One region of the Microbispora bryophytorum genome, then DNA from elsewhere that is predicted to be linked to it. Evidence: riboswitches for the same ligand, from Rfam matches in the RefSeq annotation. Region 1 holds a riboswitch; the other holds the start of a gene.
The links. Region 1 has a riboswitch for cobalamin ahead of cobN (cobaltochelatase subunit CobN). Riboswitches for the same ligand answer to the same signal wherever they lie in the genome.
Positions count from the first base shown of each region.

Region 1 (4,720 bases):
ACGTCGGCGGGCAGGCCCGTCAGGTCGGCCTCGGCCCTGATGGTCGCGAACGACCGCCGGTAGATCTCCGCTCCGTCGCGGACGTAGTCGTGCTCGGGCACGGGTACCCCTGTTCGTTCAATGGCTCACGCGGTAGCCGCCGGGCGTGGCGACCACATCGGTGACCCGCCCGCGCGGACGCCCGCAGCGGCGCTCGCACCCGGCCCAATGCAGGAGCCCGTGCGGCGCCCCAGCAGGCAGCTCGGGCATACCGGTCTCCGCCCAGCGCAGCGCGTCGGCCTGGACGTCGGCCAGGGCCTTCGCGCAGCCGGGCCGCCCGGTGCAGGCCGACAGCCGGGCGTACGGGGAGGCGGGATCGGTCACCAGACCCGCTCCGGTGAGCGCGGCGGTCACCGGCCCGGCCGCCTCGGGGGCGAGATCGGGCAGCACGACGGTACGCCACGGCGTCAGCCGCACCTCGGCGGGGGTCAGGTCGGCGAGCAGGCCCGCCTGCGCGGTGGTGAGCCGGCCGAGCGGCACGATCACGTCGACCGCGATTCGCCCGTCCACCTGCGCGAACACGCCGCCCTTACGCGGTTCGGCGGCCGTCACGGCCACGGGCGCGCGGCCGGGCAGGCGGGCGGCGATCGTCGCGGGGCCGTCGGGGAGCTCGGCCACCCGCCAGGCGTCCCCGCGTACCGACTGGAAGACCTCGGCGGCGGCGAGAGCGACGGCGACGGCGTCGCCGGCGGTCACCGAGCCGACCGGCTCGCCCGCGAGCAGGAGCGTCACATCCCCGCCGGGGTGAGCAACGGGGTGCGCGGCGAGCGTCACGTCCGCGCCGAGCCCGAGGACGTCGCCGGTGCCGTCGTCGAGCGCGAACAGGAACCGGCCGGGCAGATCGGCCAGCGTGGGACGCCCGCACAGGCCCGCGTCCAGCGCCGCCACCAGCGGCCGGACGTCGAGGACGCTCGTGGCCGACCGGCCGCTGAGGGGTGAGGCGACGATGTTGCGCACGCGTTCGTGGGTTGCCGAGGGCAGCAGCCCGGCGGCGGCCGTCCGCGTGGCGAACGCGGCCGGGTCGGCCAGCCCGCGCACCTGGACGTTGGCGCGTGAGGTGAGCTCGATGACGCCGTTGCCCAGCTCTTCCGCGCAGGCGGCCAGCTCGCGCAGCGCGCCGGCGGTCAGCGCGCCGCCGGGCACGCGGACGCGCGCCAGGGCCCCGTCCGCGGCGGCGTGCACCTGGAGCGCGCCGGGGCAGGCGTCCCGAGCCACGCGTCCGGAAATGCCACCTATGACCACAAGCAGGATGCTAACGCCAGTTTTTCGATCAGGCCTCCGTCCCGTAAGGTCTGCGGTGAACGATGGCAAGCGGAGGAAGCCGGTGTGAATCCGGCGCGGTCCCGCCACTGTGACCGGGGAGCGAACCCCACCACACGGCCACTGTCGGAAGACGGGAAGGCCGGGGTGAGCGTCGATCCGGGAGCCAGGAGACTCCTGCCGTCGTACCGCCACGACCCGGGGCGAGGACCCCGAGGGAGGACCCTGCCATGCGCACGGACGAGCCGCTCATCGCGCTGCTGTCCACGTCGGACACCGATCTGCTGAGCGCGCGCGCCAGCGGGGCGGCGTTCCGCCTGGGAAACCCGGCCCGGCTCACCGTGGACGACCTGCCCGCCCTGGTCGAGGGGGCCGGCCTCGTGGTCGTCCGGCTGCTCGGCGGGCGGCGCGCCTGGGAGGACGGGCTGGACGCCCTGCTCGCCGGCCCGCGCCCGGTGGTCGTCCTCGGCGGCGAGCAGGCCCCGGACGCCGAGCTGATGGAGCTGTCCACGGTGAGCGGCGGGGTGAGCGGCGGCGTCTGCGCCGAGGCGCACGCCTATCTCGCGCACGGCGGCCCGGCCAACCTCGCCGAGCTGCACGCGTTCCTGTCGGACACGGTCCTGCTGACCGGTCGCGGCTTCGCGGCCCCGGCCGCCACCCCGACCTGGGGCGTACTCGAACGCGACGCCCGGCCCGGCGACGGCCCGGTGATCGGCGTGCTCTACTACCGGGCGCACCACATGGCGGGCAACACCGGCTTCGTCACCGCGCTGTGCGAGGCGATCGAGGACGCGGGCGGCCGGGCCCTGCCGGTCTTCTGCTCCTCGTTGCGCACCGCCGAGCCCGAGCTGCTCGACGTGCTGCGCCGCGCGGACGCCCTCGTCGTGACCGTGCTCGCGGCGGGCGGATCGCGGCCCGCGACCGCGTCCGCGGGCGGGGACGACGCGGCCTGGGACGTCGGCGCGCTCGCCGGCCTCGACGTGCCCATCCTGCAGGGCCTGTGCCTGACGACCGGCCGCGCCGAGTGGGAGGCCGGCGACGACGGCCTGTCGCCGCTGGACGCCGCCTCACAGGTCGCGATCCCCGAGTTCGACGGGCGGATCATCACGGTGCCGTTCTCGTTCAAGGAGATCGACGACGACGGCCTGACCGTCTACGTCGCCGACCCCGAGCGCGCGGCCCGGGTCGCGGGCATCGCCGTCCGGCACGGCCTGCTGCGTCACGTGCCCCCGCGGGACAAGAGGCTCGTCGTGATGCTGTCGGCGTATCCGACGAAGAACTCGCGGGTCGGCAACGCCGTCGGCCTGGACACCCCGGCCAGCACGGTCAGGCTGCTGGCCCGCCTGGCCGAGGAGGGCTACGACCTCGGCGACGGGTTCCCCGGTCAGGCCGCGCAGGACGGCGACGCGCTGATCCACGCGCTCATCGCCGCGGGCGGCCAGGACCAGGACTGGCTCACCGAGGAGCAGCTCGCGGCCAACCCCGTGCGCATCCCCGCCGAGACCTACCGCGCCTGGTACGACACGCTGCCCGCCGGCCTGCGCGCCGGCGTGGAACGCCACTGGGGCGCACCGCCCGGCGAGCTGTTCGTCCACGAGGGCGACATCGTGCTCGCGGCGCTGCGCAGCGGGAACGTCGTGGTGATGGTCCAGCCCCCGCGCGGCTTCGGGGAGAACCCGATCGCGATCTACCACGACCCCGACCTGCCGCCGAGCCATCACTACCTGGCGGCCTACCGGTGGCTGTCGGCTGGGGAAGGCACAGGGTTCGGCGCGCACGCCATGGTCCACGTCGGCAAGCACGGCAACCTGGAGTGGCTGCCGGGCAAGGCGGCGGGCCTGTCGGCGTCCTGCGGCACCGACGCGGCGATCGGCGACCTCCCGCTCGTCTACCCGTTCCTGGTCAACGACCCCGGCGAGGGCACCCAGGCCAAGCGCCGGGCGCACGCCGTGCTCGTGGACCACCTGGTGCCGCCGATGGCCAGGGCCGAGACCTACGGCGACATCGCCCGCCTGGAACAGCTCCTCGACGAGCACGCGACGATCGCGGCGATGGACCCGGCGAAGCTGCCCGCGATCCGCGCCCAGATCTGGACCCTCATCCAGGCCGCCCGCCTCGACCACGACCTCGGCCTGAGCGAGCGCCCGCACGACGCCGAGTTCGACGAGTTCATCCTGCACGTGGACGGCTGGCTCTGCGAGGTCAAGGACGCCCAGATCCGCGACGGCCTGCACGTCCTCGGCGCGGCCCCGACCGGCGAGGCCCGGGTGAACCTCGTGCTGGCCATGCTGCGCGCCCGCCAGATGTGGGCCGGCCGCGAGACCCTGCCCGGCCTGCGCGAGGCGCTCGGCCTGGCCGAGGACGGCAGCGCCGCGACCGGCGTCGTGGACCGCGTCGAGGCCGAGGCCCGCGCGCTCGTCACCGCCATGGAGGAACGCGGCTGGGACCCGGCCGCCGTCGCCGATGTCACCGGCGACCCGGCGGTCGCGCGGGTGCTGACGTTCGCGGCGACCGAGGTGGTGCCGCGCCTCGCGCGCACCACCGACGAACTCGACCACGTGCTGCACGCGCTCGCCGGGGGGTATGTGCCCGCCGGGCCGTCCGGGTCGCCGCTGCGCGGGCTGATCAACGTGCTGCCGACCGGCCGCAACTTCTACTCCGTCGACCCGCGCGCCGTGCCGAGCCGCCTCGCCTGGGAGACCGGGCAGGCCATGGCGGACTCCCTGCTGGCCCGCTACCGCGCGGAGACCGGCGCGTGGCCGCGCTCGGTCGGGCTGTCGGTGTGGGGGACCAGCGCCATGCGCACCGCCGGCGACGACATCGCCGAGGTGCTCGCGCTGCTCGGCGTGCGGCCCGTCTGGGACGAGGCGTCGCGGCGCGTCACCACGCTCGAACCGGTGCCGCCGGCCGAGCTGGGCCGCCCGCGGGTGGATGTGACGGTGCGCATCAGCGGGTTCTTCAGGGACGCGTTCCCGCACGTGGTGGCCATGCTCGACGACGCCGTCCGGCTCGTCGCGGGGCTGGAGGAAAGCCCCGAGGACAACTACGTGCGCGCCCACGTGGACGCCGACCGGGCCGCGCACGGCGATACCCGGCGTGCGACGCTGCGCGTGTTCGGGTCGCGTCCCGGCGCGTACGGCGCGGGCCTGCTGCCGCTCATGGACAGCGGCAACTGGCGCGACGACGCCGACCTCGCCGAGGTGTACGCCGTCTGGGGCGGCTACGCCTACGGCCGCGACCTCGACGGCGCGCCCGCCCGCGAGGACATGGAGAACGCCTACCGCCGAATCGCCGTCGCGGCCAAGAACGTGGACACCCGCGAACACGACATCGCCGACTCCGACGACTACTTCCAGTACCACGGCGGCATGATCGCGACCGTCCGCGCGCTGACGGGCCGCGCGCCCGCCGCGTACGTGGG
Region 1 is NZ_JBICTF010000005.1:501,511-506,230, reverse strand. It holds gene ACGFIB_RS19790 (precorrin-8X methylmutase) at 1-101, opposite strand, end outside; gene cobG (precorrin-3B synthase) at 118-1,254, opposite strand; cobalamin riboswitch at 1,354-1,476, shown strand; gene cobN (cobaltochelatase subunit CobN) at 1,530-4,720, shown strand, end outside.

Region 2 (4,720 bases), on a different contig from region 1:
GGACCAGCCGGCGAGCCGCCGGACCACGTGCGGCACCACGATCCCGACGAACGCGATCAGCCCGCTCACCGCCACCGCCGAGGCGGTGGCGAGCGAGGCGGCCAGCAGCACGACGAAGCGCACGCGCGCCGCGCGCAGGCCGAGGCTGACCGCCTCCTCGTCGCCCACCGACAGCACGTCGAGCAGTCTGCCGTGCAGCAGCATGACGACGGTCGACACCACGGCGTACGGCGCGATCATGCGGAGCTGGTCCCAGCCGCCGCCGACGTCGCCGAGGATCCAGGAGTAGATCCGCTGCAGTTCGTCCACCTTGAGCTGCTGCACGAAGGTCTGGACGGCGGTGAGGAACGAGGTGACCGCGACCCCGGCGAGCACGAGCGTCGCGGTGCCGCCGCCCCGGCCCGCCGTGTGGCCAAGCGCGTACGCGAGGAACACCCCGCCGACGCTCCCGGCGAAGGCGGCGATCGGCACCGCGCCCACCCCGGCGTCTCCGCCTATGAAGACCACGACGAGCGTCACCGTGAGGCCGGCCCCGGCCGCCGCCCCGAGCAGGTAGGGATCGGCCAGCGGATTGCGGAACACGCCCTGGTAACCGGCCCCGGCCGTGGCCAGCAGCCCGCCCACGACGGCGGCGAGCAGCACCCGCGGCACCCGGAGCTGGAACAGCAGCCCCTCCTCGACCGGTGCGAGCCCCGAGTGCACGGACACCAGCGGCAGCCGGTCGAGCAGCGCCAGCGCGATGGCGCGGGGCGAGATGCCGGCCGCGCCCGCCATCAGGCCGAGGGCGAGACTGGCCGCCAGTACGACGGACGCGACCAACAGCGCCCGGCCGCGCGGCCGGGCCGGCGTCATCACGCCACCACCGGCCTCACCGCGTCACCGCTCACCGCATCACCGCTCACCGCACCACCGCTCACCGAACCACCAGGGGCGTCCGCGTCACCACCGGCTCAGCTCGCCGCCTTCTGCACGGCGTCGCTGACGGCCTGGGCGAGGTCGGCGACCCGCGGCCCCCAGCGGGAGGCGACGTCGTCGTCCAGCTCCACCACGCGGTCCTTCTTCAGGGCGGACAGGCCGGACCAGCCCGGCCGCTTGGCCAGCGCGGCGGCGTTCTGGCCGCAGCACTTGGTGTCGCCGAGGAAGATCAGGTCGGGGTCGGCCTTGGCGATGAACTCCGCCGACAGCTTGGGATAGCCGCCCGCCGCGTCGGGCGCCTCGTCGGCGATGTTCTTCAGCCCGAAGAGGCTGTAGACCTGCCCGATGAACGTGCTCGACGTCGCCGCGTAGGGCGTGACGTCCAGCTCGTGGTAGTACGTCAGCTCCTTGCCCTTGGGCGCCGCCGCCGCGAGGGCGTCGATCTTCTGCTTGACGCCGTTCGCCACCTCGTCGGCCTTGGCCGCGTTGCCGGTGGCCGCGCCGAGGTCCCTGATCTGGTCGTAGGTGTCGTCCAGCTTGGCGGCGGAGGGTTCGAGCAGCACCGGCACGCCGACCTTGGCGAGCCCGGCGACCACGCCCTCCAGGTCGTTGGCGAGCACCACGAGATCGGGCTTGGCGGCGACGATCGCCTCGACGTTGGGCTTGAACCCCGACAGCGACGTCTTGGGCGCCTCGGGCGGGTAGTCCGACTGGTCGTCCACCGCCGCCACCTGCGCGCCCGCGCCGATCGCGAAAAGGATCTCGGTGGCCGTCGGGGACAGCGACACGATGTGCTCGGGCCTCTTGGCGATAGTCACCGCGCCGTTGCCCGCCTGGATCGTGGCGGGGAAGGCACCCTGACCGGCGCTGTCCGAGGCGGCGGGGGCGGGGGGCGCGGACGTGGCGGCGCCGTCGGTCTGGCCGCAGCCGGCCAGAGCGAGCACGCCCAGCACCACACCCGCGACGGCCGTGCGTACGGGCCTCACGAGGGTCCTCCATCAGGGGGAATGCCGGGAATCGAGGGACCCGCTGGAAGCGACGGATCACCCTTTTCCACGAGGGTCGATTGCGTCGGCGCACAGCGCAGGCGACCTGGCTCGTCCTCGGAGAACGGGGAACCACAGTTGCGGGACAGCGCCGGATTCTCACCGGACTTCGCTGCGCGGCGCGCGTCGGACGCAACGGTACCAATCCCTCACGCCGCGTCCACCCCCGCCCCGTCCTGCACCGCTCAGCACGCCGGGGGGATCAGCCCGGCGCCTCCCCTGGCCCTCCCAGGTCGAGCGCGACCGCGCGGACCGCGTCCACGACGGGCGGGCAGACCCGCGATGGGTTGATCATGCCGCCGGCCTGCGCGTACGCGGGAGTGGTAGGGCATACCCCACCCCGGCGGTAGGGGGTCGCCCATGGCCGGATGTAGGGACCGCGTCGCTGTGCCGGAGGGGGCCGCGGCGGGACGCTTGAGGTGCTCGGCGGGACCGGAACCGCGAGACCGCGAAGCCTCACAGAGCCCGAGCCCGAGCCCGAAGAGCCGAACCCCAGGCTCCGAGCCCCACAGACCCAAAGCCACCAGGATCGAGCCCCACAGGCCCGCGCACCGGGGAACCCCACCCCGGCCCCGCCACCCGCGTGACTCACCCTCGTGGCGGCACGACACAGCGAAGGCGGCCCCCGTGTCCCTGACCATGCTTCCCCCCGCCCCCGAACGGGCCCCGGCCGCGCCACGGGACCGCTTCATCGACGTCCTGCGCGTCTTCGGGATGGTCCTGGTGGTCGTCCAGCACTGGACGATGCCGGTCCTGTCGTACGCCCAGGGACGGCTGACCACGGGCAACGCCCTGGCGGCGATGCCGTACGTCACCTGGATCTCGCAGGTCATGCCGCTGGTCTTCTTCGCCGGGGGCGCGGCCAACGCGATCAGCTTCAGGTCCGCCGCCCGCCGCGGCGGGACATCCCGGGAGTGGACGGCGCGGCGGGTGCGCCGCCTGGCCTGGCCGGTGGTGCCGCTGGCGGTCGTGTGGCTGCCGCTCCCCCACCTCCTGGTGGCTCTCGGAGTGCCCGCGCAACCGGTGGACGTGGCCGCGCGGACGGTCGGCCAGCTGCTGTGGTTCCTGGCGGTCTACCTGCTGGCCGTGGTGGCCACGCCGCACCTGCTGCGGGTGCGGACGAGCGTGGCCCTGCCGGTGCTGGCGGGCGGCGCGGTGCTGATGGACGTGGTCCGGTTCTCCGGCCTGGAGGCCGCCGGCTACCTTAACGTCGCGTTCGTCTGGCTGGCGGTCCATCAGGTCGGGTTCCGGTACGCCGAGGGCGGCCTGAAGCGGCTGACGGGGCGGCGGGCCGCGGGGCTCGCGGTCGCCGGGTTCGCGATGGTGGCGGCCCTGGTGGCGACCGGGCCCTACCCCGCCAGCATGATCGGGATGCCCGGGATGATCTCCAACATGGCCCCGCCGAGCGCCTGCCTGCTCGCGCTGTTCGCCGGTCAGCTCGGCCTGGCGATGCTGCTGCGCCCCGCCCTGAACGCGCTGGCCGCCCGGCCGAGGGCCGAGGCGGTGCTCACCGCGCTCGCGCCGCGCATGATGACCGTCTACCTGTGGCACATGACCGCGCTCGTCGCGGTCGCCGGTGCGGCGACCATCGGGTTCGGGCTGGCGACCCCGCGCGCCGGCTCGGCGGCCTGGTGGAGCTCCGTCCCGCTGTGGCTGGCCGCCCTGGCGCCGGTCCTGGTCGGGCTCACCGCGATGCTCGGCCGATTCGAGAACCCCGCGGGCGCCGCCGCACACCGGCTCGTGCCGGTGGCCGTCCCGCTCGTCGGCGGCGCGCTGCTCACCCTCACGATCACCGGCTTCGCGCCCGGACCTGCGCCGGTGATCGCGTCCCTCGCCCTGGTCGCGGGCCTGGCCCTGGTCAGCCGGCCCGCAGTTGCCGCTCCACGTCGTCGATGATCTCCTGCATGCGCAGGCCGTGGCGGGCGTCGAGCGGATGCCCGCCGCCGTCGCGTACGGTGCCCGCGAACTGGCGGACCACCTCGGGGAAGACGTCGCCGAGTTCGGAGCCGAGCAGCGAGGCGCTGCCGAGCCGTCCGTACACGTCGATCCGGCTGGGCGGGGTCTGGCCCTCGGCGGCCATGCTCAGCGACGCCTCGCTGACCGCGCCGCCCTCGTGCTCCAGCAGCAGGCCGACCCAGCGGAGCGGGTCGCCGTGTGCCTTGACTGCGACCACCCGGCCGAGCGCGGCGTCGAGCAGGTCGATCGTGTGCGGGCCCACGTCGAGCACCGCCCCGCGCTCCAGCCGCCAGGGGGTGGCGAAGGGGCCGCTGCGCAGGCTTCCGGAGACGTTGGCGGCGTGCCCTCCGAAGGGCTCGATCCGCCGGACCCGGTCGAGGAAGCCGGCCGTCGCCGCCGAGTAGCGGAACGTGAAGAGCATCTGGGAGGCGACGCCCGCCTCCTCGATCGCCCCGGCCAGGCGCCGGGCGCCGTCGAGGTCCGCCGCGAGCGGCTTCTCCAGCAGCAGCGCCCTGCCCGCCCGGGCCGCGAGCACGCCCAGCTCGGCCTGCACGGCGGGCGGAACGCAGAAGGCGACCGCCTCCGACGCGGCGAACAGGTCCTCCAGCCGTTCGAAGGAGGGCGCGCCGTGGGCGCCCGCCAGCGCTCGCGCCGCGTCGGGCCTGCGCGCCCACACCCCGGACAGCGTCGTGTGCGGCCCGGCCGCGAGGGCGGGCGCGTGCACCATCTCCGCCCACGGTCCCGCGCCGACGAGTCCCACCCGCACCGGCTCCATGGCGCCCCCTTCCCGCCGGGGACCCTAC
Region 2 is NZ_JBICTF010000001.1:615,412-620,131, forward strand. It holds gene ACGFIB_RS02835 (FecCD family ABC transporter permease) at 1-852, opposite strand, end outside; gene ACGFIB_RS02840 (ABC transporter substrate-binding protein) at 951-1,901, opposite strand; cobalamin riboswitch at 1,981-2,117, opposite strand; gene ACGFIB_RS02845 (acyltransferase family protein) at 2,589-3,857, shown strand; gene ACGFIB_RS02850 (Gfo/Idh/MocA family protein) at 3,820-4,692, opposite strand.
Region 2: another riboswitch for cobalamin. It lies ahead of ACGFIB_RS02840 (ABC transporter substrate-binding protein); the one in region 1 lies ahead of cobN (cobaltochelatase subunit CobN).